DNA from 4 places in the Streptomyces sp. NPDC058796 genome. Region 2 is predicted to be linked to each of the others. Evidence: riboswitches for the same ligand, from Rfam matches in the RefSeq annotation. Region 2 holds a riboswitch; each other region holds the start of a gene.
The links. A riboswitch is a leader RNA that binds a small molecule or an ion and turns the genes downstream of it on or off. The one in region 2 is predicted to bind cobalamin.
Positions count from the first base shown of each region.

Region 1: it holds a riboswitch for cobalamin, as region 2 does, so the genes downstream of both, ACFW47_RS25950 ((2Fe-2S) ferredoxin domain-containing protein) here and ACFW47_RS33470 (ribonucleoside-diphosphate reductase subunit alpha) in region 2, are expected to answer to the same signal.
Region 3: it holds a riboswitch for cobalamin, as region 2 does, so the genes downstream of both, ACFW47_RS30270 (cobalamin biosynthesis protein) here and ACFW47_RS33470 (ribonucleoside-diphosphate reductase subunit alpha) in region 2, are expected to answer to the same signal.
Region 4: it holds a riboswitch for cobalamin, as region 2 does, so the genes downstream of both, ACFW47_RS17500 (energy-coupling factor ABC transporter permease) here and ACFW47_RS33470 (ribonucleoside-diphosphate reductase subunit alpha) in region 2, are expected to answer to the same signal.

Region 1 is NZ_JBHYOP010000010.1:349,582-356,656, forward strand. It holds gene ACFW47_RS25925 (saccharopine dehydrogenase family protein) at 1-1,003, opposite strand, end outside; gene ACFW47_RS25930 (helix-turn-helix domain-containing protein) at 1,130-2,065, shown strand; gene ACFW47_RS25935 (cation transporter) at 2,288-3,016, opposite strand; gene ACFW47_RS25940 (ArsR/SmtB family transcription factor) at 3,019-3,354, opposite strand; gene ACFW47_RS25945 (ferric reductase-like transmembrane domain-containing protein) at 3,731-4,717, shown strand; cobalamin riboswitch at 4,762-4,912, shown strand; gene ACFW47_RS25950 ((2Fe-2S) ferredoxin domain-containing protein) at 4,973-5,377, shown strand; gene ACFW47_RS25955 (tellurite resistance TerB family protein) at 5,724-6,179, opposite strand; gene ACFW47_RS25960 (sporulation protein) at 6,307-7,075, opposite strand, start outside.
Region 2 is NZ_JBHYOP010000020.1:42,428-49,502, forward strand. It holds gene ACFW47_RS33465 (ribonucleotide-diphosphate reductase subunit beta) at 1-560, opposite strand, end outside; gene ACFW47_RS33470 (ribonucleoside-diphosphate reductase subunit alpha) at 560-2,932, opposite strand; cobalamin riboswitch at 3,055-3,216, opposite strand; gene ACFW47_RS33475 (GNAT family N-acetyltransferase) at 3,277-3,783, opposite strand; gene mctP (monocarboxylate uptake permease MctP) at 3,856-5,466, opposite strand; gene ACFW47_RS33485 (DUF3311 domain-containing protein) at 5,463-5,720, opposite strand; gene ACFW47_RS33490 (GntR family transcriptional regulator) at 5,856-6,620, opposite strand; gene ACFW47_RS33495 (sugar ABC transporter substrate-binding protein) at 7,074-7,075, shown strand, end outside.
Region 3 is NZ_JBHYOP010000014.1:52,322-59,396, forward strand. It holds gene ACFW47_RS30250 (alpha/beta hydrolase family protein) at 1-782, opposite strand, end outside; gene ACFW47_RS30255 (class II aldolase/adducin family protein) at 871-1,566, opposite strand; gene ACFW47_RS30260 (anion permease) at 1,790-3,031, shown strand; gene ACFW47_RS30265 (hypothetical protein) at 3,065-3,286, shown strand; cobalamin riboswitch at 3,459-3,598, shown strand; gene ACFW47_RS30270 (cobalamin biosynthesis protein) at 3,704-4,669, shown strand; gene ACFW47_RS30275 (cobyric acid synthase) at 4,666-6,174, shown strand; gene cobN (cobaltochelatase subunit CobN) at 6,171-7,075, shown strand, end outside.
Region 4 is NZ_JBHYOP010000006.1:252,381-259,455, forward strand. It holds gene ACFW47_RS17480 (FAD-binding and (Fe-S)-binding domain-containing protein) at 1-609, shown strand, start outside; gene ACFW47_RS17485 (hypothetical protein) at 704-1,153, opposite strand; gene ACFW47_RS17490 (chloride channel protein) at 1,427-2,782, shown strand; gene ACFW47_RS17495 (potassium channel family protein) at 2,779-3,321, shown strand; cobalamin riboswitch at 3,375-3,561, shown strand; gene ACFW47_RS17500 (energy-coupling factor ABC transporter permease) at 3,591-4,304, shown strand; gene ACFW47_RS17505 (energy-coupling factor ABC transporter substrate-binding protein) at 4,301-4,645, shown strand; gene cbiQ (cobalt ECF transporter T component CbiQ) at 4,646-5,395, shown strand; gene ACFW47_RS17515 (ATP-binding cassette domain-containing protein) at 5,392-6,228, shown strand; gene ACFW47_RS17520 (MFS transporter) at 6,245-7,075, opposite strand, start outside.

The sequences.
Region 1 (7,075 bases), on a different contig from region 2:
GAGGAGCGAGCGCGCGCAGGAAGTCAGGGGCGTCGAAGATCTCGCCGGCAGAGGCGACGCCCACGCCCTTGGCGCGGCCGGTGAGAACGCGGTCCAGGGCTTCGACGACGAGGGGCGCGGTGATGGCGTAGATGTCCTGGCCGGTGGCTGTGGCCCGGCGTTCGGTGCCGCCTGAGCGGACGGCGGCGTCGACGAGGAAGGTCTGGTCGGAGCGTCCGCTCTCGTCGGCGGCGGTCGGGGTCGGTGTGTCGGGGGCGGCGACGTCGCGGGCGGCTTCGGCGTTCATGTACGTCGTCACGTCGGGGATGGTCAGGTGCTGGGAGACGGTCACGACGTCCGCCATCGTGAACTCCGCGATCACGGACCGGCGTCCGACCGGCTCCGGGAAGGTCCACTCCGCGATGGGCGCGGCATCGGTGCGGTGCTCCCACTGCCCGCCGCGGTAGCGCAGGCGGAAGTCGCCGCGCCGCTCGCGGGAGACCGCGCCCGACAGCCGGGTGCCGGTGGTGGGGTGCCAGTTGCTGAGCGCGTAGGCGATGTGGGCCTCGTCGGCCGAGGCCCAATCGCCCATCGCCGCGGTGGCCAACAGGTCACCGAGGCCGCCGAAGAAGGCCATGGCCGGGACGATCACCGCCCCCGCGTCCCGGGCGTGCTCGCGGAAGTGCGCGAAGGTGTCGAGGTTGGCCTCGATCTCGGCGGCCACATCCAGATACGGCACCTCTGCCCGGAGCGCGGCCTCGATCACCGGGCCGGTGGTCGAAGCGAACGGGCCGGCACAGTTGATGACGGCCACCGCACCGGCCAGGGCCCGGTCCAGTGAGGCCGGATCGTCGACCGACGCCACCCGGGCCTCCAGTCCGTGGGCGTCGGCCAGCTCGCCCAGCGCCCGCGCGTCGCGCCCCGACAGCACCGGAACGAACCCGCGGGCGGCGAGCTCCGCGACCACGAACCGTCCGGTGTGACCGTACGCGCCGAACACCGCCACCAGTCGGCCTGACTCCATGACTGCTCCCGTGTACTCGATTGTCCGCGGCGGTGTCGACCCGCCGGCGGCCCGACACCGACATCCTGACCCTCCGAGGGGACCCGCACGAGCGTCGGAAACGACATGTCGCATACACTTTCGGACATGCGTCGCGTCGCACTGGCCGTCACCGACGGCATGCTCCACTACGAACTGTCCGTGGCCCTCGAGATTTTCGGAGCCGACCTGACTCACGTCGTGGACCCCTGGTACGACTTCGCCCTCTGCGGACCCGGCCCGGTGCGCATCGACCGCTTCCACGTGGAGCCCGACCACGGGCTCGACCACCTCCCGCACGCAGACACCGTGCTCGTGCCCGGCTGGGCCGACACCGACCGCGAACCTCCGGCGGAACTGGTCGACGCCCTGCGCGCGGCCCACGCGGCCGGTGCCCGGGTGGCGTCGCTGTGCACGGGCGCCTTCGTCCTGGGGGCCGCCGGCCTGCTCGACGGGAGGCGCGCCACCACGCACTGGGCCCACACCAGGGAGCTGGCCCGGCGACATCCGGCCGCCGACATCGATCCGGACGTCCTCTACGTCGACAACGGCGATGTCCTGACCTCGGCGGGCAAGGCCGCCGCCATGGACCTGTGCCTGCACCTGGTCCGCCTCGACCACGGCTCGGCCAGCGCCAACAAGATCGCCCGCCGCCTGGTCATCCCTCCGCACCGCGACGGTGGCCAGGCCCAGTTCATCGCCACCCCCGTCCCCGACCCGGGCAACCACCCCCTCGGTGAGCTCTTCCCCTGGGTCCTCGAACGCCTCGACCAGCCCCTCACCGTCGAGGACCTCGCCCGACGGGCCGGTCTGAGCTCACGCCACCTGGCCCGTCACTTCAGGCACCTCACCGGCACCACGCCTCTGCATTGGCTCCACGTCCAACGAATCCGCCGCGCCCAAGAGCTGCTGGAGACCACCGACGCCACCATCGATACCGTCGCCGAGGCCGCCGGAATGGGCACCGCCACCACCCTGCGCCGCCACTTCCAGCGCACTGTCGGCGTCCCGCCCGACGCCTATCGCCGTACCTTCCGCCCCTGAAGAAGTACTCCCGGCCGTGACCCCGGGCCCCCTTGATCCCCGACCCCTCGGTGCACGGGCGCTGGCCCGGACAGGGGGGCGCGGGTGGGAAGAGGGCGGCGGACGGCATGGCAGGCGCGGAGGACAAGCACACGTCAGGGTGCGGGGCGCCTCATGTCCCGGGACGTGGCCAGGCTCGCCGGTGTGTCGCACACGGCCGCTTAGGGGTGGGAGTGCGGGCTTCTACGAGCAGCAGGCGCAGCCCGGCTTGCAGCCGCACGCGACTGTCTCGTCCGCGGCCGGTTCGACGGGATGCGGAGGACGCGCGGTGGGTGCGCAGCAGCCCCGGCCCCGCCAGGTGTCGCGGCCTTCCTTGACGGCGATACCGGCGATGACGAGGGCGGCGATCGGATCGGCCCAGGACCAGCCGAGGGTGGCGTTGAGGACCAGGCCGACCAGGAGCACGGCGGAGAGATAGGTGCACAGCAGGGTCTGTTTCGAGTCGGCGACCGCGGACGCGGAGCCGAGTTCACGGCCGGCCTTGCGCTGGGCGGCGGACAGGAACGGCATGATCGCCAGGGACAGGGCTGCGATGACGATGCCGGGGACGGAACGGTCGGCCTCGCCGGTGCCGACGAGAGCCCGGGCGGCGTCGAAGGTGACGTAGACGGCGAGCGCGAAGAAGGACACCGCGATGATTCGCAGGGCGGCCTGCTCGCGTGCCTCGCGGACGGCGTGGTCACGGGCGGAGAACTGCCAGGCGACCGCGGCGGCGGAGGAGACTTCGATGATCGAGTCGAGGCCGAAGCCGATCAGGGCGGTGGAGGAGGCGACCGCGCCGGCGGTGATGGCGACGATTGCCTCGATCATGTTGTAGGCGATGGTGGCGGCGACCAGCAGGCGTACGCGCTTGGCGAGGGCTTCGCGGCGGGCCTGGGACGGCCCGAGGGGTGCCGATATCCCGGCGGTCATGGTCAGCAACAGCCCTTCTCGTCGGCGTCGACGCAAGCACGGTCGGTCTCGACGGCCACCACGGCAGCGCGCAGGTCGTCCAAGGCGTGGCCGAGGCGCTCGTCGGCGAGCTCGTAGCGGGTGCGGCGCCCATCGGGCACGGTGACCACGAGACCGCAGTCGCGCAGGCAGGCCAGGTGATTGGACAGGCGGGTGCGGGAGACGCCGAGCGTGTCGGCGAGCTCGGCCGGATAGGCCGGTGCCTGGCGCAGGGCCAGCAGGACGCGGCAGCGGATCGGATCGGCGAGCGCGCGGCCGAAGCGGGCCAGCACCTCGATGTCGGAGGCAACAGTCAGCACCCCATGACAGTACATCAAATGCTGAATTCAGGGAATCCTGTACACAGTAGTCGGGTCGTTCAGCCGGGAACCAGAGGGAGGCGTGCCTCGCGTCGCGCCACCGGGCGTCCGGGCGTCCGGGCGTCCGGGCGTCCGGGCGGACGGGAGGCGCGAACCGACTGCGTATGTCAGCGAGAGGCGCCCGTATCCCCGCGACCGTGGGACGTCGACGGTCGCCCCGAGCGTGCGGCCAGGCAGGATCAGGTCTGTTCCGCGCACTGCTCGGGAAGACTCTGGCCGGATACCGCCTCGGGAGATCGCTTCCTCCTCGACCAGACTGGTTGCCTCACGCCACATGCGCACCGCTGTTGCGGCGGCCCGTGACCGGGAGGCCCTGATGACGTCAGACGCGAGGCCGGAGGAGGCCGGGGCGGCAGCCCCGCGCGGACGGCGACGGCCTCTCGGCGACCGCGTCGTGCTGCGCGGCGACCTGCGGTCCGCCCTGCCCGACGCCACCGCGGCGGTGGTGGTCACGGCGCTTGTGTTCGCCCTTCTGTGGGCGCGTATGGAGTCGGGTGCTTCGGACACGGTCGCGGTCATGCCGTTCATGGACGATGCCGGAACCTACTGGATGTACTTGCTCAGTCAGGCGTTCGGCTGGTCGGGGCTGTTGTGGGCCTGGGGCACGGTCATGCTCGGCCTGCTGCTGTCGGGACCACGGCCCACCCGGCTGCCCGTCTCCCGGCAGGTGCTGGAGCGTTGGCACCGCACCACGAGCCTGACGACGATGGCGCTGATGTTCGCGCACGCGCTGATGTTCGCCGCGGAACTCGTACGCTACGAGACGAAGGTGGACTGGGCCGAGCGGCTGTGGGTGGGCTTCGCCGACAGCTTCGTGCCGGGCTGGTACGACTCGGGCACCGGCCGGATCGCCATCCCGCTCGGTCAGGGTGCCTTGTACCTGGCGATTCCGCTGGGCCTGCTGTTCTATGTCCGGCACCGCATCGGTGCGAACACCTGGAGGCGACTGCACCGTTTCGTGATCGTCGTGTACGTGCTGAGCGTGTGGCACACACTGCTGTACGGAACCAACGTCTGGTACGGGGAGTGGCCGCGCACCGTTCTGTGGCTGCTGCAACTCCCGGTCGCCGTGCTGCTGTTGCTCCGTCTGCTCAGGCCGGCCCGGCGGGCCGAACGCCTGGGCTCCCCCGGCGGGCGCGGGAGCGGTGCCCGGCCGGGCTGGTGGCTGAGGGCGGCGGGACGGGCCGCCGCCGGAGCCGTCGTCGTAGGGCTCCTCGTCGTGGTGGTGTCCGGCCGCGACGGCGGACGGGACCGCCCGACCCATCCGCCCGCGACGACCCCGCACTCCCAGGAGACGGACTGACGGCTCGAACGGGGCGGTGGGAAGGCGTCCCGGGGTGAGATGATGTCCGGTGACAAGGCGACGGCGGACGAGGAAGCCGGTGTGAATCCGGCGCGGTCCCGCCACTGTGATCGGCGAGCGAGTCCCGACAGGCCACTGCCCGGAAACGGGCGGGAAGGCCGGGACGAGCATCGACCCGAGAGCCAGGAGACTCACGCGGTCGCCTCCTCGACGGACCACCGGGGCGGATCTCCCCGGAGAGAGGGACGGCACCGCATGCCCGCAACACCGACCGGACGAACGACAGACGACACGAGGCCAGCAACGGCCGCCGCCCCGGTACCGTGCCGCATCGTCGTGTGCCGCGACTGCTGCTGCGGCAGCGCAAAGGTGACCGGCGTCGACCACGCGACCCAGACCGAGCGCCTGCGCGCCGCGGCACCGGTACGCGTCTCCGACTGCCTCGACGTCTGCGACCAGGCCAACGTCATCGTCGTGCTGCCTTCCGCCGAAGGCCGCGCCGCCGGTGCCCGTCCCGTCTGGCTCGGGCTGGTCAACGACCCGGACGCGACCGAGGACATCGCCGCGTGGGCACGCGCGGGCGGACCGGGCGTCGCGCCCCTGCCGGACATCCTCGACCTGTACGCCATCACGCCGCCGCGACGGCGTACGGCCCCCTGACCGTACGGACGGTGAACCGGAGGACGGGGCAGGAACGTGCACGGCGCCCGTCCTCACCCGCATCCCTCACCGCCCCCCGGATGGTGGGGCCGACGGAGCAAAGCAACCGCACGGGACGGCTTCCGGGCCGGCCTTGCGGTGCCGGCCCGGCCGCCGCCACTTGTCGGCCACCGTACCCAGGAAGGAGATTGGGGTCCGCCGCCGGGGCCGGGCCGGGCGATCGCGGCTCGCCCGGCGTGGACGTCGGCGATCAGGGACTCGGTCAGCGTGTCGACCGGGGGAGCCGGCGGCGACCATTCGGCCCTCCCGGAGTACGACGGCCCGGCCGCGGCACATGGCCGCCAGGTCAGAGATCGAACTCGTGGGGTGGGAGGTCGAGGACGTAGCACGCCTCGCGAACGACGGCCTGCTCGTCCTTGTCGAAGTCGCCGTCGGCTCCGCCGATCACGATGCCGATCTGCACCACGGCCCGCGCCTCGGCGGGCTTCTCCTTCGCCTTGGCGATCTCCTGGAGGACGCTGACCTTGCCGAGCGCGAAGTCGGCGGCGAGCTTGTTGAGGTTGTCCTCGAAGCGGCGGTGCAGGTCGTCGGCGGGGAAGTTCTGCAGTACGTCGTTGGTGGCGATGAGCTGGGCGACGCGCTGCCGTTCCGAGGAGTCGACGGTGCCGTCGGCGGCGGCGACCAGCGCGCACATCGCCATGCTCGCGTCGCGGAAGGCGCCGCTCTTGAGGTCGTTCTTCTTCGCCGTGAGCTGGGTCTGCATCTGGGATGCGGACTCCTTGAAGCGGTCCCACAGGGCCATGAACACTCCAAACGGGTCAAGGGGAGCCCCTGCGCGATGCCGCTCGGGGCAGTCGAAAACTCGTGCTGTGGTCGGGAAGCGGACGGCGGAGCGGGCGGCGCGTCCCCGTACTGGGGCGGACTGCCGCTCAGTCCTCGCTCTCGTCGTCGCCCTCGAAGAAGTCCCCCACCTCGTCGACGACTTCGGCGGCGACCATGCCGCCGACGACACCGACCGCGAGGCCGGCGGCGCCGGCAGCGATCGCCGTTCCCATACCCGGGCCGGAGCGGTGGTGGTCGTCGTGATGATGCTCACCGTGTCCGTGGTGTCCGTGGTCGGCGAAAGGCGCACCGTGCCCGTAGGCGGACCGGTGCTCGACGAGCTGACGGATCCAGCCGTCGACTTCGGCCGTCCAGTCGCGGTTGTCGTGGTGGCCGACGGTGAAGCGGGTGAGCACGTCGTGGCCGGAGGAGAAGAGGCCGCCGCGCTTGTCGGCTTCCAGGACCACCTCCAGTCCTGCGGGGCCGGCCAGGAAGGTCAGTTCGATCTCGTTGACCTGGCGGGCGTACTGGGGCGCGGGGGTGAGCTCGATCTCCTGGTAGAAGGGAAGCTGCTGCCCGGTGCCGCCGATGTGTCCGTATTCGAGGTCGGCGGACTTGAAGCCGAAGCCGAGCTGCCCGAGGGCTTCCAGGATCGCTTCCTGGGCCGGCAGCGGGGCGACGGTGAGCCGGTCGAGGTCGCCGCGGTCCTTGGCACCGGCGACGGCGAGCTCGGTGCGCACGCCGAGGACGATGCCCAGAGGTTGCCCGTACAGCTCGGTGACGGGTGTCTCCCAGGGCAGTGTGACGCTGAAGGGGACGCTGCGTGACTCTTCGGCGGCCAGCCGGAAGCCGCCGCCGACGGTGAACCGGTCGAAG
Region 2 (7,075 bases):
CCGTAGAAGAACAGGCCCTCGATGCACGCCGCGAAGCAGATGAGGTTGAGCAGGAAGCGGCGGCGGTCGGCCTGCGTCTGAAGACGGTCGAGCGACTCGACCGAGTCCATCCACTTGAAGCAGAACTCCGCCTTCTCACGGATCGAGGGGATGTTCTCCACGGCCGCGAAGGCGGCGGCCCGGTCGTCCGGGTCGGGCAGGTAGGTGTCCAGCAGCGTCAGGTAGAACTGGACGTGCACGGCCTCCTCGAAGAGCTGGCGGGACAGGTACAGCCGCGCCTCGGGGGAGTTGATGTGCTTGTAGAGCGTCAGCACCAGGTTGTTCGCCACGATCGAGTCGCCGGTGGCGAAGAAGGCCACCAGCCGGCCGATCAGGTGCTGCTCCTCCGGGCTGAGCTTCGCGAGGTCGGCGACGTCCGAATGGAGGTCGACCTCCTCGACGTGCCAGGTGTTCTTGATGGCGTCCCGGTAGCGCTCGTAGAAGTCCGGGTAGCGCATGGGGCGCAGGGTCAGCTCGAAGCCCGGGTCGAGCAGGTTCTTGGTGGTGGTCTCGGTGGTCATTACTGGCAGGCCTCGCAGGACTCGGGGTTTTCCAGGGAGCAGGCGACCGCTTCGGGGTCGGGGGTCTGCTGGGCGGGCACGGTGGCCCGGGCGGCGGCGCGGGCGATGCGGGTCGCCGGGCGCGAGCGCAGGTAGTACGTGGTCTTCAGGCCCTGCTTCCAGGCGTACGCGTACATCGAGGAGAGCTTCCCGATGGTCGGCGTCTCCAGGAACAGGTTCAGCGACTGGGCCTGGTCGAGGTACGGGGTGCGGGCGGCGGCCATGTCGATCAGGCCGCGCTGCGGGATCTCCCAGGCGGTGCGGTACAGGGTGCGGACGTCCTCGGGGATCCAGGTGAAGCCCTGCACCGAGCCGCCCGCCTCGCGCAGCGCCTCGCGGGTGCGGCCGTCCCACACGCCGAGCCGCTTGAGGTCGTCCACCAGGTAGGAGTTGACCTGGAGGAACTCGCCGGACAGCGTCTCGCGCTTGAACAGGTTGGACACCTGCGGCTCGATGCACTCGTAGGCGCCCGCGATGGAGGCGATGGTCGCGGTCGGGGCGATCGCCAGGAGCAGGGAGTTGCGCAGTCCGGTGGTGGCCATGCGCTCGCGCAGCGCCGCCCAGCGTTCGGGCCAGGTGTGCTCGACGCCGTAGTGGTCGGGGTGCAGCACGCCCCGGGCGGTGCGGGTCTTCTCCCAGGCCGGCAACGGGCCGCTCCGCTCCGCGAGGTCGGCGGAGGTCTCGTACGCGGCGAGCATGATCCGCTCGGCGATGCGGGTGGACAGGGCCTTCGCCTCGGGGGAGTCGAAGGGCAGCCGGAGCTGGAAGAAGACGTCCTGGAGGCCCATCGCGCCGAGGCCGACCGGACGCCAGCGGGCGTTGGAGCGGCCCGCCTGCTCGGTCGGGTAGAAGTTGATGTCGACGACCCGGTCCAGGAAGGTGACGGCGGTGCGGACGGTGGCGTCCAGCCGCTCCCAGTCGATGCCGCCCCCGGTCACGTCGACGAACGCGCCGAGGTTGACCGAGCCCAGGTTGCAGACCGCCGTCTCGCCGTCGTCCGTGACCTCCAGGATCTCCGTGCAGAGGTTGGAGGAGTGGACGACGTGGCCCGGCTCGGCCGTCTGGTTGGCGGTGCGGTTGGCGGTGTCCTTGAAGGTCATCCAGCCGTTGCCGGTCTGCGCGAGGGTGCGCATCATGCGGCCGTACAGCTCGCGCGCGGGCAGCGTCTTGCGGGCCAGTCCGGCGGCCTCCGCCCTGCGGTAGGCGGCGTCGAACTCCGCGCCCCACAGGTCGACCAGCTCGGGGACGTCGGCCGGGGAGAACAGCGACCAGGGCCCGTCGGCGTCCACCCGGCGCATGAACTCGTCCGGCACCCAGTGCGCGAGGTTCAGGTTGTGCGTGCGGCGGGCGTCCTCGCCGGTGTTGTCCCGCAGCTCCAGGAACTCCTCGACGTCCGCGTGCCAGGTCTCCAGGTAGACCGCCGCCGCGCCCTTGCGCCGGCCGCCCTGGTTCACGGCGGCGACCGAGGCGTCCAGCGTCTTCAGGAACGGGACGATGCCGTTGGAGTGTCCGTTGGTGCCACGGATCAGGGAGCCGCGGGAGCGGATGCGGGAGTAGGCGATGCCGATGCCGCCGGCGTGCTTGGAGAGGTTGGCGACCTGGTGGTAGCGGTCGTAGATGGAGTCCAGCTCGTCCCTGGGGGAGTCCAGGAGGTAGCAGGACGACATCTGGGCGTGCCGGGTGCCGGAGTTGAAGAGGGTGGGGGAGGAGGGCAGGTAGTCGAGGCGGCTCATCAGGCCGTACAGCGCGGCCACCTCGTCCACGGAGCGGGCGGTGTCGTCCTCGGCGAGTCCGGCGGCGACGCGGAGCATGAAGTGCTGGGGGGTCTCGACGACCTGGCGGGTGATCGGGTGCCGGAGCAGGTAGCGGCTGTACACGGTGCGCAGGCCGAAGTAGCCGAAGCGGTCGTCGGCGGCCGGGTCGACCAGCGCGTCCAGGCGCTGCGCGTGCAGCCGTACGAACGCGGCGGTGCGGTCGGCGATCAGGCCCTCGCGGTGGCCGGTGGCGACCGAGCCGCTGAAGGAGGTGACGCCCTGCGAGGCGGCCTCCGCGCGGATGCCGATGGCCAGCAGGCGGGCGGCGAGCCTCGAGTAGACCGGGTCCTCGGAGATGAGCCCCGCCGCCGCCTCGGTGGCGAGCTCGCGCAGCTCGGCCTCGTCCGCGCGGGCGGACCGGCCGCGCAGCGCGGCGGCGGCGACCCGGCCGGGGTCGGCGTCGGGGAGGTCGGCGGTCAGGTCCGTCAGGGTCCGCAGCAGCGCGGCACCGGGTCCGTCGGGTTCACCGGTCGCCGTCACCGGGGTCGCTGAAGCCGGATCGGCTGGCGCGATGGTCACGTGGAGCACTCCCTCGCTCGGCACGGGGCCTGGCGGAGGGCAGGGGCAGCTCACGAGCGCGCACGGCGTCGCGTCCACCGGCCCACTCCACGAGGCCCGGACGTCATGGCGCCCGGGCCAAGGCGGCCGGGCGCACCGTCGGCAGGTCCTCGGACTGGACATGCGTGCGCGCACGTGCGGAGACGTGCGGATGCACGCATGTACACCGTTGCGGGACAGTTCCGGATTCGCACCGGATTCCCCTGCGGCGACAGCGAGCACGAGCATACATCTTGTGCCGGGTGTCGCGAGCACCCCCAGATGTTGTGTCTCGGTGGTGTGTCATGGGACGTCTCGCGCCGGTGTCAGAGCCTCAGTTCGTAGGCGAGGAGGGTGATGTCGTCCAGCTCCGGCAACGGGTTCCAGTCCCGGCCGGGGGCGCGGACGAAGTCCAGCCGCTCGTAGAGCCGGTGGGCGGTGCGCATGGTGCGCTGGGTCGACAGCACGACGCTCGTGCAGGCCTGGACGGCCCGCGCACGGTCGACGCAGGCCCGCACCAGGGCCTCGCCGGCCCCGCGTCCGCGGGCCTCGCGGGCGACGGCGAGCATGCGTATCTCGGCCTCGCCGGGCCGGGCGATGTCGGCCATGGGGCCGCCGGACGGCACGAAGGTCACGCCGCCCAGCACCCGGCCGTCCGCCACGACGGCCAGCACCTCGGCGGCCGCCGCCCGCTTGGCCACGTTCCGCAGCTCGCCGAGGTACGCGTCGCTCTCCCCGAAGTCGAGGAGGCCGTCCTGGAGATAGGCCTGTGCGGTGATCTCGCCGAGGGTCTCGTACTCGTCGGCCGCCGCCCGCCGGATCGTGAAGTCCATGCGGACGAGTGTGCCCGACGGGTACGACAACGGGCCGCCGGATCTCTCCGACGGCCCGTTACTGACCGGAGGTCAGTGCGAGGAGCCCGCCGTGGCCGGCGGCAGCTCCACCTGGACGCCGGGGTCGCCGGCGTCCGCCGTGTAGTCGCTCGGCTTGGTCTCGTCGACGCCGTCGGGCGCCTTGACCGCCCGCAGGACGAAGGTGAGGACCACCGTGACCAGGACGTTCAGCACGAAGGCGGTGAGGCCGATGTAGCCGATCTCGCCGATGCCGGGAATCTCGTCGGACGAGCCGCCGAAGTGCTTCTGCGTCGGCGAGGCGACACCGTAGGCGGCGACCGTGCCGTAGACCATGCCGACCGCCCAGCCGCCGAGCAGCGCCCAGCGGTGGAACCAGCGGGTGAACAGGCCGCCGACCAGGGCCGGGAAGGTCTGCAGGATCCAGATGCCGCCCAGCAGCTGGAAGTTGATCGCGACCGTCTTGTCCATGCCCAGAACGAAGACCAGCGCGCCCACCTTCACCAGCAGGGACGTCAGCTTGGAGACCTTCGTCTCCTGGGCCGGGGTGGCGTCCGGCTTGATGAAGTCCTTGTAGATGTTGCGGGTGAAGAGGTTCGCGGCGGCGATCGACATGATCGCCGCCGGGACCAGCGCACCGATGCCGATCGCCGCGAAGGCCACGCCCGCGAACCAGTCCGGGAACATGTTCTCGAACAGCTGCGGGATCGCCAGCTGCCCGTTCTCCACCGTCACCCCGGCCGCGATCGCCATGAAGCCGAGCAGCGCCAGCAGGCCCAGCATCAGCGAGTACAGCGGCAGGATGGTGGTGTTGCGGCGGATCACCTCACGGCTGCGCGAGGACAGCGTCGCGGTGATCGAGTGCGGGTACATGAAGAGGGCGAGCGCCGAGCCGAGCGCCAGGGTGGCGTACGTCCACTGGCCGCCGTGGTCCGGTATCAGTCCGCCCTTGCCGGCCTCGGTGAACTTGTCGTTCGCCGAGGCGAAGATGTCGTCGAAGCCACCGAGCTTGATCGGGATGTAGATGATGGCCACCGCGATCACGATGTAGATCAGCGTGTCCTTGACGAACGCGATCAGCGCGGGCGCGCGCAGCCCCGACGAGTAGGTGTACGCCGCCAGCACGCCGAAGGCGATCAGCAGCGGCAGGTCCTTGATGAACCAGTTGGTGTCCTCGCCGCCGCCGACGCCCATCACGTCCAGCACGGCCTGGATGCCGACCAGCTGCAGCGCGATGTACGGCATCGTGGCGAGGATGCCGGTGACGGCGACCGCCAGCGACAGCCCCTTCGAGCCGAACCGGCCGCGCACGAAGTCCGAGGTCGTCACGTACCCGTGCTTGTGGGAGACCGACCACAGGCGCGGCAGGAAGGTGAAGATCAGCGGGTAGACCAGGATCGTGTACGGCACCGCGAAGAAGCCGGCCGCGCCCGCCGCGTAGATCGCCGCCGGGACGGCCACGAAGGTGTACGCCGTGTACAGGTCGCCGCCGAGCAGGAACCAGGTGACCCAGGTGCCGAAGGAGCGGCCGCCGAGGCCCCACTCGTCGAGGCTGTGCTCGTTCTCGGCCTTGCGCCAGCGGGCCGCCAGGAAGCCCATGGCGGTCACGAGGACGAAGAAGAAGATGAAGACGGCGAGTGCGACGCCGTTCACGCCGTCGTTCACCGGGAACCGCCTTCCCGGCGGGCGCGCTGGTCACGCTGCCACAGCTTGTAGGCGATCATCGTCAGAGCCGTGGAGACGATCACCCACGCCATCTGGTACCAGTAGAAGAACGGGATACCGATGAAGGCCGGGTCGGACTTGGCGTACGAACCGACCCAGAGCATGGCGACGAACGGTGCGAGAAGGCAGAGGCCGATGACGACGCGCACCGGCGTCACCACCGGTTCTCTGCTCTCGGGTGGGGCTTGTGACATGCGGTGGCTCCGTCCCCTCGCTGATCACCTCGTGCAGTGCGCACGAAATGTAGGTGACGGGTTCAGGACAGCGGAAGCCCTCGTCCGCATATCGGTCCCCAACCGCAACGTCAGGGGCCTGCGGGCGGTCTTGGTCTAGTCCTGGGGCCGCTTGAGGCGGGCGACGAACTTGTAGCGGTCGCCCCGGTACACCGAGCGCACCCACTCCACCGGCTGGCCCGTCCGGTCCTGCGAGTGCCGGGACAGCATCAGCATCGGCAGGCCGACGTCGGTGCCGAGCAGACCGGCCTCGCGCGGGGTGGCCAGGGAGGTCTCGATGGTCTCCTCCGCCTCGGCCAGGTGGACGTCGTACACCTCGGCGAGCGCGGTGTAGAGGGACGTGTACTTCACCAGGGAGCGGCGCAGGGCCGGGAAGCGCTTGGCGCTCAGGTGGGTGGTCTCGATGGCCATCGGCTCGCCGTTGGCCATGCGCAGCCGCTCGATGCGCAGCACCCGCCCGCCGGCCGTGATGTCCAGCAGCCCGGCGAGCCGGTCGTCGGCGGTGATGTAGCCGATGTCCAGGAGCTGCGAGGTCGGTTCGAGGCCCTGGGCGCGCATGTCCTCGGTGTACGAGGTGAGTTGCAGGGCCTGCGACACCTTGGGCTTGGCGACGAAGGTGCCCTTGCCCTGGATGCGCTCCAGGCGGCCCTCGACGACCAGTTCCTGCAGGGCCTGGCGCACGGTCGTGCGCGAGGTGTCGAACTCCGCGGCCAGGGTGCGCTCGGGCGGGACCGGGGTGCCCGGGGCCTGGGTGCGGGTCATGTCGAGCAGGTGCTTCTTCAGGCGGTAGTACTTGGGCACGCGCGCGGTACGGACTGTCGTCCCACCCTCGTTCTCCGCACTGCTGACGTCGGTGCTCATGCTCTGCCTTCCCGGCTCCGGGCGCCGAAGCGACCGCTATCCCTGTCGGCCACGGCTCACATCGTGGCACGGCTTCGCGCCGGCATGGTCCGGCACGCTCCGTGATCCCCTCTGTATACCGCCGGGACCGTTGTTGGTCTAGTCCACAGCGCCGCCAGACGGTGCTGGTACGCGCGTTCGGAACCGTACCGGCACGTCGTTCGACGGACAGTGGTACACCCGGTCCCGGTCCGTCCGATCTGCCGGTTGCGCAATGAAAGGTCCCTGCATATCTCGGTCGCATCACGGACGCCGGGAGCGTGGTTGAACACCCTTGACAGCCCTATTGGTCTGGGCCAAGCTCCCCGTACTGGTCTACACCATTGGTCCAGGTCCCGGCCCCAGGAGCGGTACGCGTTCACGCTTGAACCGCAGGGAGGCAGGGGGGTTTGTGGCATCCCTGAGGAGGGTGGCGT
Region 3 (7,075 bases), on a different contig from region 2:
GAGTCGAGTACGAGCCCCGCGATGCGCTCGCGTACGTCGGAGAGCGCGGCGGTGCGCAGGGCCATGGTGGCGCCGGTGGACCAGCCGAGGAGGACGACCTGGCGGGCGCCGTGGTCGACGGCGTAGCGGATGGCCGCGTCGACGTCGCGCCACTCGGTCTCGCCGAAGTGGTGCAGGCCGTCGGGCGAGGGCGGGGCACCGACGTCGCCGCGGTAGGCGAGGGCGAGCACCGGGACACTGCGGCGGTGCAGGGGCGCGATGAGGTTCAGGGCGTGTTCGCGGGTGGCGGCCAGGCCGTGCACGGCGATGACCCAGGTCGGCCGGGACCCGGGCAGGAACCAGGCCGGCAGCGGACCGAGTTCGCCGGGGACCTCGACGTCGGCGAACTCCAGGTCGAGGGCGGTGCCCGGGTTGCCGACGTACAGGTTCGGCGTGAACCAGGCGCGGTCGCCGGCCGTGAGGGTGCCGTGCGTGACGCGTTCCAGGCGGCGTACGACGGTGTCGGCGCCGTGATCGGCCGTGCCGAGGACCGGGCCGACGACCGCGTGGGAGCCGTCGCCGGCGAGGCCGTAGCGGCCGGGGCGCAGCGCGGCCAGGTCCCGGGTGAGGGTGATCTGGCCGGCCGCGGTGCCGTGCACGGTGAGCCTCGGTTCGGTGGGCAGGGGCCGTCCGGGCGGCGCCTTGAGCGCGGCGTCGCTGGCGAGCCGTCCGGCGGCGACGCTCGCCGCCCCTGCGGCCAGGGCTGCGGTGACGGCGGCGGCCGTCGCGGGGAGGATGCGCACGCCTTTCAGTTTCCCGGGAGGCAGCGGAGTAAGCCACCGGGACGGCGGGCGGGCGGGCCCGTTCGGATCAACGGGCCGGCGGCGGGGGTCAGGTCCGCTGCCCGTACCCGCGCAGCCGGTCCGCCGCCTCGGCCAGCTGCTCCCCGGTCAGCAGCGACGGCGACCGGCCCGGCACCGAGGAGGCCGTCAGCCACAGGCGGCACATCCACTCCAGTTGGGCGGTGCGGTCGTAGGCCTGGTCCAGGGTGGCGCCGTAGGTGAGGGTGCCGTGGTTCTGGAGCAGGCAGCCGGTGCGGCCGGTGAGGGCGCCGAGCATGTGGCGGGCCAGTTCGTCGGTGCCGTAGGCCGCGTAGGGGGCGACGCGGACGGGGCCGCCGAGCGCCGCGGTCATGTAGTGGACCGGCGGGAGCTCGGGGACGAGGAGGGAGACGGCCGTGGCGTGCACGGCGTGGGTGTGGACGACGGCGCGGGCGTCGGTGGCTCGGTAGACGGCGAGGTGCATGGGCAGTTCGCTGGTGGGGACGAGGGCTCCGAGCACCTGTCGGCCGTCAAGGTCGACGCCGGTGACGTCCTCGGGGGCCAGACGGTCGTAGGGCACACCCGAAGGGGTGACCAGCACCGTGTCGCCGACGCGTACCGAGACGTTGCCCGAGGTGCCGACCACCAGGCCGTCCGCCACCGTCCGCCGGGCCGTGGCGACGAGCGCCTCCCAGGCCGCCCTCCGGTCCCGTTCCTCTTCCGGTTCCGCTTGTCCCGCCGCCCCTCCGGCCCGCGAATACGTCACAGTCACCGTCTCCTCCCCGCCCGCTCCGGGCCCGTTTGGACCGCCGCCGACCGGCGTCGCGGCGATCCTGCCAGGCACGTCTCCGGAGAGCATCGGGGCGGACACGCGGAGGGAGGCGGTGGCGCCGGTTCCGGTCACCGTGACGCCCTGCTCAGTTCATCTTCCGTTCACCATGGTTACCTACGTTCGTCCAGCCAATGACCTCGAACGATTGCCTGGGTAAATGGAAAGCTTCTCGCTGATCCTCGCGATTGTGGTGGTGACCGCTCTCGCGTTCGATTTCACGAACGGTTTCCACGACACCGCCAACGCGATGGCAACGACCATTTCGACCGGTGCGCTCAAGCCCAAGGTGGCGGTGGCGATGTCCGCCGTCCTCAACCTTGTCGGCGCCTTCCTCTCCGTGGAGGTCGCCAACACGATCTCCAAGGGTCTCGTGGACGAGACCGGCATCCGTCCCGAGGTCATCTTCGCCGCCCTGGTCGGCGCGATCCTCTGGAACCTGCTGACCTGGCTGGTCGGACTCCCGTCCAGCTCCTCCCACGCCCTCATGGGCGGTCTGATCGGTGCCGCGGTCGCTTCGGCGGGCGTCGGCGCGGTCAACGGCGACGCGCTCGTCACCAAGGTGCTGATCCCCGCGATCGCCGCCCCGCTCGTCGCGGGTGTCGCGGCGATGCTCGGCGCGCGCCTGACGTACCGGCTCGGCCGCAAGGCCGACGGCAAGGCCGCCGCGAAGGGCTACCGCGCCGGGCAGATCGCCTCCGCCGGCCTGGTCTCGCTGGCCCACGGCACCAACGACGCCCAGAAGACGATGGGCATCATCACCCTCGCCCTGGTCGCCGGCGGTTCGCTCGCCCCCGACTCCGACCCGCCCATGTGGGTCATCCTGTCCGCGGGCATCGCCATCGCGCTCGGCACCTACCTCGGCGGCTGGCGCATCATCCGCACGATGGGCAAGGGCCTGACCGACCTCCAGCCGCAGCAGGGCTTCGCCGCCCAGACCAGCGCGGCGACGGTCATCCTGGCCTCCTCGCACCTCGGCTTCTCCCTCTCCACCACGCACTCGGTCTCCGGTGCGGTGATGGGCGCGGGCCTCGGCCGCAAGGGCGGTGTGGTCCGCTGGTCCACGGCCACCCGGATGTTCGTCGCCTGGGGTCTGACCCTGCCGGCCGCGGCCCTGGTCGCCGCGATCGCCGAGTGGGTCTGCCGGCTGGGTGACTGGGGCACCGCCCTGGTCGCGGTCTTCCTGGTCGCCTCCAGCGCCGCCATCTGGAAGCTCTCCCGGCGCGAGGTCGTCGACCACACCAACGTCATCGACACCGACGAGGCCGAGCAGTCCGGCGTGGTGACCCAGGCGATGGCCGCCGTGACCCCGCCCCCGGCGGGCGTGACCGAGGAGCCGGCGGCCGCCGTCGCGTCCTCCGCTTCCGAGTCCAAGGCCCCCTCGGCCACCACCACCGTCTGAGCCCGCGCCCCGGGTACGAAGGAAACGAACTCCATGAGCATCGACTGGGCAGCTCTCGGCTCCGTCTTCGGGGTCAGCCTCGTGGCCACCGTGGCCCTGGTGGGCCTGTTCACCCTCGGCATCGCCGGCCTCTCCCGCCAGGAGCGGGCCGCCGCCGAGGGCGGCTCCGCGGGCCTCGCGGTCACCGGCGCGTACGCGTGCTTCGCGGCCTGCGCGGCGGCGGTCGCGTACGGCATCTATCTGATCGTCGCCTGAGCCGGCAGGCAGCGCGGCGCACGCCGTGGTGCGGGGCGCGGGGCGGACCTCGGAGTCCGTCCCGCGCCCCGCTCTTCTCGTTCCCCGCGCACTCGTTCCCCGCGCCCGCGCACTCCGCCCGTGTGTGGGCCTTCGCACACTCCCCCCTCGCAGGTCAACGGCAAGTTGACGGGTGTTCGCGGGGCGTGGTGGACTGCCGGAGCCAATGCGGCGGCTGGAGAGGAAGCCCGGTGTGAATCCGGCGCGGTCCCGCCACTGTGACCGGGGAGTGATCCCCGGGAGCCAGGAACTCCCACCGCCGTTCTCTTCTAACCAGGGCGCGGACACCCTGAGTGAGGACCTATCACCATGCGCGGCTGCCGTTCCAGGCTCACCAGCGACACTCTTCGTCTTCCCCTCCCCGCGGCCGGTTGAGCCGTGCGCGCCGAACGCGTCTTCGCGTACGGCGCCGCCGCCGGCCTCCTCGGTGACCACCTCCTCGGCGACCCGCGCCGCGGACACCCGGTCGCCGCGTTCGGCCGTGCCGCCGGTGCCGTGGAACGGCTGCTGTGGCGTGACCACCGAGGGTGGGGCGCGCTGCACACCGTCGTGTGCGCCGGTGGCGCCGCCGCCCTCGGGCTGGCCGCCGGCCGCGCCGTACGCCACTCCCCCGCCGCCTCCGTCGCGCTGACCGCCGCCGCCACCTGGGCGGTCGTCGGCGGCACTTCGCTCGCCCGCGAGGCGGGCGCCGTCGGCCGTGCCCTGGAGGCCGGTGACGTCGAGGCGGCCCGCGCGCGGCTGCCGCACCTGTGCGGCCGGGACCCGCAGGCGCTGGACGCCGACGGGATCGCCCGGGCGGTCGTGGAGTCCGTCGCGGAGAACACCTCGGACGCGGTGGTGGGTGCCCTGGTGTGGGGCGCGTTGGGCGGGGTGCCCGGACTGCTCGGTTTCCGGGCGGTGAACACCCTGGACGCGATGGTCGGCCACAAGTCGCCCAGGTACCGCCGCTACGGCTGGGCCTCGGCCCGGCTCGACGACCTCGCGGGCTGGCCGGGCGCCCGCCTGACCGCCGTCTTGGCCACCGCGGCCGGCGGCGGTCCCCGGGGCGCCGTACGGGCCTGGCGCGCCGACGCCGCGCAGCATCCGAGCCCCAACGCCGGTCCCGTGGAGGCCTCGTTCGCGGGCGCCCTGGGCGTGCGGCTCGGCGGGACGCTCTCCTACGGCGGGCGGGTCGAGCACCGGCCGGTCCTCAACGGGGCGGCGGGGCGCCCCGTACGGGCCGGTTGCGGCGACATCGAGCGGGCCGTGCGGCTCTCCCGGCGCGTGGGCTGGCTGGCGCTCGGCGCGTGCGCGGGCGCGCGGCTGCTCGTCCGCGGGGTCATCAGGAAGGGACGTACGTCATGAACGGTGGTCTCCTCGTCGCCGGCACCACCTCCGACGCCGGCAAGAGCGTCGTCACCGCCGGGATCTGCCGCTGGCTGGTGCGCCAGGGCGTGAAGGTGGCGCCCTTCAAGGCGCAGAACATGTCCCTCAACTCGTTCGTGACGCGCGAGGGCGCCGAGATCGGGCGGGCGCAGGCCATGCAGGCCCAGGCGTGCCGGGTGGAGCCGACCGCGCAGATGAACCCGGTGCTGCTGAAGCCGGGCGGGGAGCGCAGCAGCCAGGTCGTGCTGCTCGGAAGGCCGGTCGGCGAGATGAGCGCCCGCGGCTACCACGGCGGACGGCAGCAGCGGTTGCTGGGCACCGTGCTGGACTGTCTGGCCGAGCTGCGGGGCACGTATGACGCGGTGATCTGCGAGGGGGCGGGCAGTCCGGCCGAGATCAACCTGCGCCGGACCGACATCGTGAACATGGGGATCGCCCGGGGTGCCGGGCTGCCCGTGCTGGTGGTGGGCGACATCGACCGGGGCGGGGTCTTCGCCTCGTTCTTCGGCACGGTGGCGCTGCTGGCGCCCGAGGACCAGGCGCTGGTCGCCGGGTTCCTCGTCAACAAGTTCCGCGGCGACGTCTCGCTGCTGGAGCCGGGGCTGGAGATGCTGCACGGGCTCACCGGACGGCACACGTACGGCGTCCTGCCCTTCCGGCACGGGCTCGGCATCGACGAGGAGGACGGGCTGCGCGTTTCCCTGCGCGGGACCGTGCGGGAGTCCGTCGTCGCGCCGCCGGTCGGCGAGGACGTGCTGCGGGTCGCCGTCTGCGCCGTGCCGCTCATGTCCAACTTCACGGACGTGGACGCGCTGGCCGCCGAGCCCGGTGTCGTCGTGCGGTTCGTGGACCGGCCGGAGGAGCTGGCCGACGCGGACCTCGTCATCGTGCCGGGTACGCGCGGGACGGTCCGGGCCCTGGAGTGGCTGCGGGAGCGGGGGCTCGGGGACGCCATCGCGCGCAGGGTGGCCGAGCGGCGGCCCGTCCTCGGCATCTGCGGCGGTTTCCAGCTGCTCGGCGAGCACATCGAGGACGAGGTCGAGTCCCGCGCCGGGCACGTGGACGGGCTCGGACTGCTGCCCGTGCGGGTGCGGTTCGCCCGCGAGAAGACCCTCACCCGGCCGGTCGGCGAGGCCCTCGGCGAGCACGTCGAGGGGTACGAGATCCACCACGGGGTCGCCGAAGTGACCGGCGGCGAAGCCTTCCTGGACGGCTGCCGGGTCGGCCAGACCTGGGGCACGCACTGGCACGGCTCGCTGGAGTCGGACGGCTTCCGGCGGGCGTTCCTGCGCGAGGTGGCCGCCGCCGCGGGCCGCCGCTTCGTGCCGGCCCCCGACACCTCGTTCGCCGCGCTGCGCGAGGAGCAGCTCGACCGGCTCGGCGACCTGATCGAACACCACGCGGACACGGACGCGCTGTGGCGGCTCATCGAGTCCGGCGCGCCGCAAGGACTGCCCTTCATTCCACCGGGAGCGCCCGCATGAGCACAGTGTTGTTGTTGTCGACCGCCGACACGGACCTGCTGGCGGCCCGCGCGTCGGACGCCGCCTACCGGATCGGCAACCCGACCCGGGTCGACGTGACGGAGGAGCTGCCGTCCCTCGTCGAGGGCGCGGACGTCGCCGTCGTGCGCCTGCTGGGCGGCAAGCGCGCCTGGGAGGACGGGCTCACCGCGCTGAAGGCCGCCGGCATCCCGACCGTCCTGCTGGGCGGCGAGAGCGTCCCGGACGCCGAGCTGATGGCCGAGTCGTCGGTGCCGGCCGGCGTGGTGGCGGAGGCCCTGCGCTATCTGGTCGAGGGCGGGCCCGCCAACCTCACCCAGCTCGCCCGGTTCCTGTCCGACACGGTGCTGCTGACCGGCGAGGGCTTCGAGGAACCGGAGAAGATGCCGGAGTACGGCGTCCACGGCACCCGGGACGTCGTCGAGGGCCGCCCGACGGTCGGCGTGCTCTTCTACCGCGCCCACCAGCTCAGCGGCAACACCGCCTTCGTCGACACGCTGTGCGACGCGATCGAGGCCCACGGCGCCAACGCCCTGCCCGTGTACTGCGGTTCGCTGCGCGGCGCGGACGCCGGACTGTACGAGCTGCTGGGCCGGGCCGACGCCCTGGTCGCCACCGTCCTCGCGGCCGGCGGCACGCACGCCTCGCAGGCTTCGGCGGGCGGGGACGAGGAGGCCTGGGACATCGGGGCGCTGGCCGACCTGAACGTGCCGGTGCTGCAAGGGCTCTGCCTCACCTCCTCCCGGGCCGCCTGGGAGGAGTCGGACGCCGCCCTCTCCCCCATGGACGCGGCGATGCAGGTCGCCATCCCGGAGTTCGACGGGCGCCTGGTCACCGTGCCGTTCTCCTTCAAGGAGCAGGGCCCCGACGACGTGCCGGTCTA
Region 4 (7,075 bases), on a different contig from region 2:
GAGATGTTCCCCGGCGACCAGGACGTGCGCCGGCTGGCGGAGCAGACGGTCACGCTGTCCGAGCTGCTGACCGAGCACTCCCCGGGCTACGAGCCGCCGCGGGTGCCCGAGCGGTCCGCGAAGGCGCTGGCCCAGGTGCACTGCCACCAGCACGCGATCATGGGCTGGGAGGCCGACCGGGAACTGCTGCGCCGGGCCGGGGTCGACGCCGAGCGGCTGGACTCCGGGTGCTGCGGGCTGGCCGGCAACTTCGGTTTCGAGCGGGGCCACCTGGACGTCAGCGAGGCGTGCGCGGAGCGGGTGCTGCTGCCCCGGCTGCGGGAGGAGGACGAGGCGACGGTGGTCCTCGCCGACGGGTTCAGCTGCCGCACGCAGATCCACGAGTTCGACAGCGGCGGCCACGAGGGCGTGCACCTGGCGGAGCTGCTGGCCTCGGCGCTGCCCCGGCCCGCCGGGGACACCGACGTGCCGGGCAGCGCTTACGGCACCGCGCCGGGCGCCCGGCCGACGGCGCCGGGGCGGCGGGCGAAGGCGCTGGCCCTCGCGGGTACGGGGCTGGCGGCCGTCGGCTCGGCGGCGGCCCTGAGCCGGGCCCTGCGGCATCGCTGAAGGCCCGTCCCCGGCCTGCCGACGGCGGTGACCTCCGGGAGCCGGGTACGGCTCCGGAGGGCACCGGCGGGGGACGGTTCTTCTTGACGGTTCTTCAGGCGGCCTGGTCCTGGCGGCTGGCCAGGGCCCAGATGACGAAGACGTCGATCGCCATCATGATCACGGACCAGACGGGCGAGTACGGCAGGAACAGGAACTGGGCGATCAGGCTGAGCGAGGCCAGGAAGATACCGGCGAAGCGTGCCCAGGCCATGTCCTTGAGCAGGCCGACTCCGGTGACGAGGACCAGGGCGCCCAGGATGACGTGGATGACGCCCCAGCCCGTCAGGCTGAGCTCGTAGACGTAACTGCCGACGCGGGCGTACACGTCGTCCTCGGCGATGGCCGCGATGCCCTGCAGGACGGCGAGGGCGCCGTTCAGCAGCAGCAGTACGCCCGCGAAGACGACGCCGCCGGTCACCCAGCCGCTGGAACGGTCCGCCGACCGCGGGGTGCCGGTGCCGTGCGTCGGCCTGCCGGGAGAAGGTGCGGCGTGCTGGCTCATGAGCGGAGTCCTTTCTGCGTGTCCCCCGTACGGACCTGCGCCCGTCGGCACCGCGAGGCGCCGACAGGTCATTCGAGCCTGCGGCCACCCGCACCGCCCGGCCACGCGGGTCCGCCGGACGGGTGAATCCGGCAGACGCCGCGCCCTGCCGCCCGGTCCCCGGGACGGACGCCGTGCGCGTGCGGGCCCGGGACGCCTCACGTTTACTGAGCCGCACATGCGAACGCTCGTGAGGGACCGGGTGCCGCGGGTGCGGTGGACGGAGGAGGGCCCGTGACGACGCAGCCCGCGCCGGCCAACGCGGTGCCGGGCCGGGCCGAGCAGTCCCTGCGGCGCACCCTGCTCAGCCCCGGCTATCTGCGGCTGTTGCTGCTGTGCGTGCTGCTGGGGGTGCCCATCGCGCTGGCCTGCTTCTTCTTCGTCGGGCTGCAGCACGAACTCCAGCACTGGGTGTGGACGGCGCTGCCCGAGGCGGTGGGGTACGACGCCCCGCCCTGGTGGTGGCCGCTGCCCGCGCTGGTGCTGGCGGGGCTGATCCTGGCGCCGATCGTGACCCGGATGCCGGGCGGCGGCGGTCATCTGCCGGTGAACGGGCTGGGCGGCGCGCCCGTCGGCCCCCGCGCGCTGCCCGGTGCGGTTCTGGCCGCGCTGGCCACGCTGCCCCTGGGGGTGGTACTGGGACCGGAGGCGCCGCTGATGGCCGTGGGCAGCGGGCTCGCCCTCCTGGCGGTGCGGCGGGCGGGCGCGGCCGGGGACCCGAAAGCGAGCGCGGTCCTCGCCACGGCCGGCTCCACCGCAGCGATCTCCACCATTCTCGGCGGCCCGGTGGCCGCGGCCGTGCTGCTCATCGAGGGCGCCGGGCTCGGCGGCGCCCAGCTGGTCACCCTGCTGCTGCCCTGCCTGCTGGCCAGCGCGACGGGCGCCCTGGTCTTCACCGGCTTCGGCCAGTGGACCGGCCTGAAGACCGGCGCCCTCACGCTGCACGACCTGCCGCCGGGCGCCAATCCGGACGCCGGGGACTTCCTCTGGGGCGTCCCCACGGCGGCGCTGATCGCGGTGCTGATCACACTGGCCCGCGCGCTGGGGCGGCGCACGGTCTCCTGGACGCGGGAGCACACGGCCGTCCGGACCGTCGCCTGCGCCACGGCGGTCGGCGTCTGCGTCGCCGCGTACGCCCTGATCACCGGCCGCTCCCCGGCGCAGGCGGCACTGTCCGGGCAGGCCACGCTCGCCGAGCTCGCCGCGCACCCGCACGCCTGGTCGGTGGGCGCGCTGGTGGCGCTGGTCGCGTGCAAGGGGCTGGCCTGGGGCATCGCGCTGGGCAGTCTGCGCGGCGGCCCGATCTTCCCGGCGGTGCTGCTGGGCACGGCGACGGCCCTGGCCTGCTCCGGCCTGCCCGGCTTCGGCACGACGCCGGCCCTCGCCCTCGGCATCTCCGCCGCGGCGGCCGCGGTGACGGGGCTGCCGCTGGCCAGCGCCGTGCTGGCGGTGCTGCTGATGGGCGGCGACGCGCACGACCAGATGCCGCTGATCGTCACCGGGTCGGTGGTCGCCTTCATCGTCGCCCAGGTGGCACACCGGACCGAGCCGGGCGCGGACGGGGGGCCGGCGGCCGGGGCGGTGCGGTGAGGGGGCGGTGGGCCAAGTGGCGCGCGGTGCGGCCCTGGGTGGTGCGGGCCGGGGCCGCGACGGTCGTGGTCACGGCCTATTTCCTCCTCCCCCTCGACCACCTGGGCCCGCAGCGCCCCCTGGTGAGCTGGCTGCTGTTCGCCCTGGTCCTGGCCGTCGTGGCCGTGCTGCTGCTCCGGCAGATCCGGCACGTGCTGGTCGACCGGCCGGACTCCCGTCCCGGGATGGTCCTCTCCCTGCTGATCGTCCTGTCCGTGCACGTCTTCTCCGCCACCTACTACGCCCTCGCCAAGCAGCCCGGTGAGTTCACCGGCCTCCACACCCGCGTCGACGCCCTGTACTTCACCGTCGTCACCCTGGCGACCGTCGGGTACGGCGACATCGCTCCGCGGGGCCAGTCGGCGCGGATCGTGACGGTCCTGCAGATCGCGTACAGCTTCGTGTTCCTGACCGCCGCCGCGACCGCGCTGACGCAGCGGATGCGCGACATGGTGGTGCGGCGCACGGGCCGGGGCCGGTCCGGCTCGCAGGACGGCTGAGGGGTGCGCGCCCGCCGGGCGGGAGGCCCGCTTGTCACCGCCTCGTGGGAGCACTACCGTCGTCACGCCTTGGTGAACGGGAAATCCGGTGTGATGCCGGTGCGGCCCTCGCCACTGTGAATCGGGAAGTCCGGCTCCGGCCCTCGCGGGCAGCCACTGGATCGCTTGCGATCCGGGAAGGCGGAGCACGGGCGGTGGTACCCGTAAGCCAGGAGACCGGCCAAGGCGCGTCGTCCATCCACGAGGTGCTGGAGAGGGTCTGCCGAGTCATGCACATAGCCGAGGGCTTTCTGCCTCCGGCGCACGCGATCGCCTGGGGTGTCGCGTCCGCGCCGTTCGTCGTCCACGGAGTACGGTCACTCACCCGTGAGGTCAGGGAACACCCGGAGAGCACCTTGCTCCTCGGCGCTTCCGGGGCCTTCACGTTCGTCCTGTCGGCCCTGAAACTGCCATCCGTCACCGGGAGTTGCTCCCACCCGACCGGCACCGGTCTGGGCGCGATCCTCTTCCGGCCGCCGGTCATGGCGGTACTGGGCACCATCACCCTGCTCTTCCAGGCGCTGCTGCTCGCGCACGGCGGGCTGACCACGCTCGGCGCCAACGTCTTCTCGATGGCGATCGTCGGCCCCTGGGCCGGGTACGGCGTCTACCGGCTGCTGCGCCGCTGCGACGTGCCGCTGATGGTCACCGTGTTCTGCGGGGCGTTCGTCGCCGACCTGTCCACGTACTGCGTCACCAGCGTGCAGCTGGCGCTGGCCTTCCCCGATCCGGGCAGCGGGTTCCTGGGCTCGCTCGGCAAGTTCGGGTCCGTCTTCGCCGTCACCCAGATCCCGCTGGCGGTGAGCGAGGGCCTGCTCACCGTGATCGTCATGCGGCTGCTGGTGCAGTCCAGCAAGGGGGAACTGACCCGGCTGGGCGTCCTGCTGACGAAGCCGGGGACCGCGGGGTCCGAGGAGACCGAGGGACAGGCGGTGGCCCGATGAGCCGGAACGCCAAGATCAACGCCCTGCTGCTGCTCGCCGTGGCGGCGCTCGCGGTACTGCCGCTGGCGCTGGGACTCGGCGACCACAAGGAGGAGCCGTTCGCCGGGGCCGACGCGGAGGCGGAGACGGCGATCACCGAGATCGAGCCGGAGTACGAGCCGTGGTTCTCGCCGCTGTACGAACCGCCCTCGGGAGAGGTCGAGTCGGCGCTGTTCGCCCTGCAGGCCGCGATCGGCGCGGGCGTGCTGGCGTACTACTTCGGGCTGCGCCGGGGGCGGCGGCAGGGCGCGGAGCGGGCGACGGCGGCTGCTGCTGTACGGGACGCTCCCGAAGGGGACTGAGTGCTGCCGATCGACGCGGCGGCGCACAGCAGTCGCTGGCGTCGCCGTCATCCCGTGGACAAGGCCGTGCTCGGGCTCGGGCTGACCGTGCTGGCGGTCTCGCTGCCGCCCTGGCCGGGTGCGGCGCTGGTGCTGGTCACGGCGCTCGCCGTGCTGCTGGGGCCGGCGGGGGTGCCCGGGCGCAGGCTGTGGCGGGCGTACCGGGTGCCGCTGGGCTTCTGCGTGACGGGGGCGCTGCCGCTGCTCGTTCAGGTCGGCGGTCCGGACAGGTTCCTGACGGCGGCGGACGGCGGACCGGTGCGCGCCGGTGAGCTGCTGCTGCGCACCTCGGCGGCCTCCCTCGGGGTGCTGCTGTTCGCGTTCACCACGCCGATGTCCGACCTGCTGCCCCGGCTGGTGCGGGCCGGGGTGCCGGCGCCGGTGGTGGATGTGGCGCTGGTGACGTACCGCATGAGTTTCCTGCTGCTGGACTCCGTGCGCCGGGTGCGGCAGGCGCAGGCGGCGCGGCTGGGGCACACCACCCGGGCCGCGGCCTGGCGTTCGCTCGGCGGGCTCGGCGCCACGGCGTTCGTGCGGACCTTCGACCGGGCGGCGCGGCTGCAGAGCGGGCTCGCCGGGCGCGGCTACGACGGCACCCTGCGGGTCCTGGTGCCCGAGGCCCGCGTCTCGGTGCCGTTCACCGCGGCGAGCGTGGCGCTGCTGGCGGCGCTGGCCGCCCTCACCCTCGTACTGGAAGGTCCCCTGTCGTGAACGAGCCGGAGGCGGCCCTGGTGGCCCTGCGGGGCGTGTCCTTCGCCTACGAGGAGGGGCCGGACGTGCTGACCGGCCTGGACTTCGCGGTGCGCGAGGGGCGCGCGCTCGCGCTGCTGGGCCGCAACGGCAGCGGCAAGACCACGCTGATGCGGCTGCTCAGCGGCGGACTGAGGCCGCGCGCCGGGCGGTTGACGCTCGACGGGGAGCCGGTGGCGTACGACCGCCGGGGGCTCACCCGGCTGCGGACCACGGTGCAGCTGGTGGTGCAGGACCCGGACGACCAGCTCTTCGCGGCGTCCGTCGCGCAGGACGTGTCCTTCGGACCGCTGAACCTCGGACTGTCCGACGCCGAGGTCCGGTCCCGGGTCGGGGAGGCGCTCGCCGCCCTGGACATCGCCCGGCTGGCCGACCGGCCCACCCATCTGCTGTCGTACGGGCAGCGCAAGCGGGCCGCGATCGCCGGAGCCGTGGCGATGCGGCCCCGGGTGCTGATCCTGGACGAGCCGACCGCCGGGCTCGATCCGGACGGGCAGGAGCGGCTGCTCGCCACCCTGGACCGGCTCCGCGCGGGCGGCACGACGGTGGTGATGGCCACCCACGACGTCGACCTCGCCCTGCGCTGGTCGGACGACGCCGCGCTGCTCACGCCCGCCGGTGTGCGCACCGGCCCGACGGCCGCGACGCTGGCCCGCACGGAACTGCTGCGGCAGGCCGGGCTGCGCCTGCCGTGGGGCGTCGCGGCGGCTCGCGTGCTGCGCGCGCGGGGGCTGCTGGCGGACTCGGCGACGGGTCCCCGTACCGCGGAGGAGCTGGCGGCGCTGACCGAGTGACGCGAGCTGCCCGGGGTCAGTGTGACGCGTCGCTGAGCGCCGGCTCCGGCGTCTCGGCCGGCTTCTCCCCGGGGCGCTGCCGGACGCGGCGGCCGGGCAGTACCGCGAGGACGATCAGGGTGCCGGCGGCCATGATGACGCCGCCGACGAGGCTGGTCGCCGACACTCCGTGGGCGAAGGCCTGGTTCACCGCGTCGGCCATGGCCCGGGCCTGCTCGGGTCCGGCCTGCGGACTGGTCGCGAGCCGCTCGGCGACGGCCAGCCCGCCGCCCACGGAGTCCTGGGCGGTGTCCAGGGCGGCGGCCGGGAGGCGGTCGCCCACCAGGCCGGCGAGTTCGTCGCGGTAGGCGGTGCCGAGCAGGGAGCCCAGTACGGCGATGCCCAGCGAGCCGCCCAGCTCCAGCGCGGTGTCGTTGGCGCCGCCGCCGACGCCCAGCTCGCTCTCCGGGAAGGAGCCCATGATGGTGTCGGTGGCCGGGGAGACGCTCAGTCCGATCGCGAGGCCGAGCAGCAGCATCGGGGCGAGGAAGTCGCCGTAGCCGGAGTCCTTCTCGATGAGGACCAGCAGGAAGACACCGACGGTGCCGATCACCATGCCGGAGCCCACCATCGCCTTGACGCCCAGCCTCGGGGTCAGCTTGCCGGTCAGCGCGGCGCCGGCGAAGACGGCGCCGGCCAGCGGCAGCAGCCGTACGCCGGTCTCCAGCGCGCCGTAGCCGAGGACGAACTGCAGGAACTGCGTGGCGTAGTAGATGGCGCCGTAGGTGCCGAAGAAGAAGAACAGCACGGCGAGCATGGAGCCGCTGAAGGGGCGCAGCAGGAACCTGCGCACGTCCAGCATCGGCTG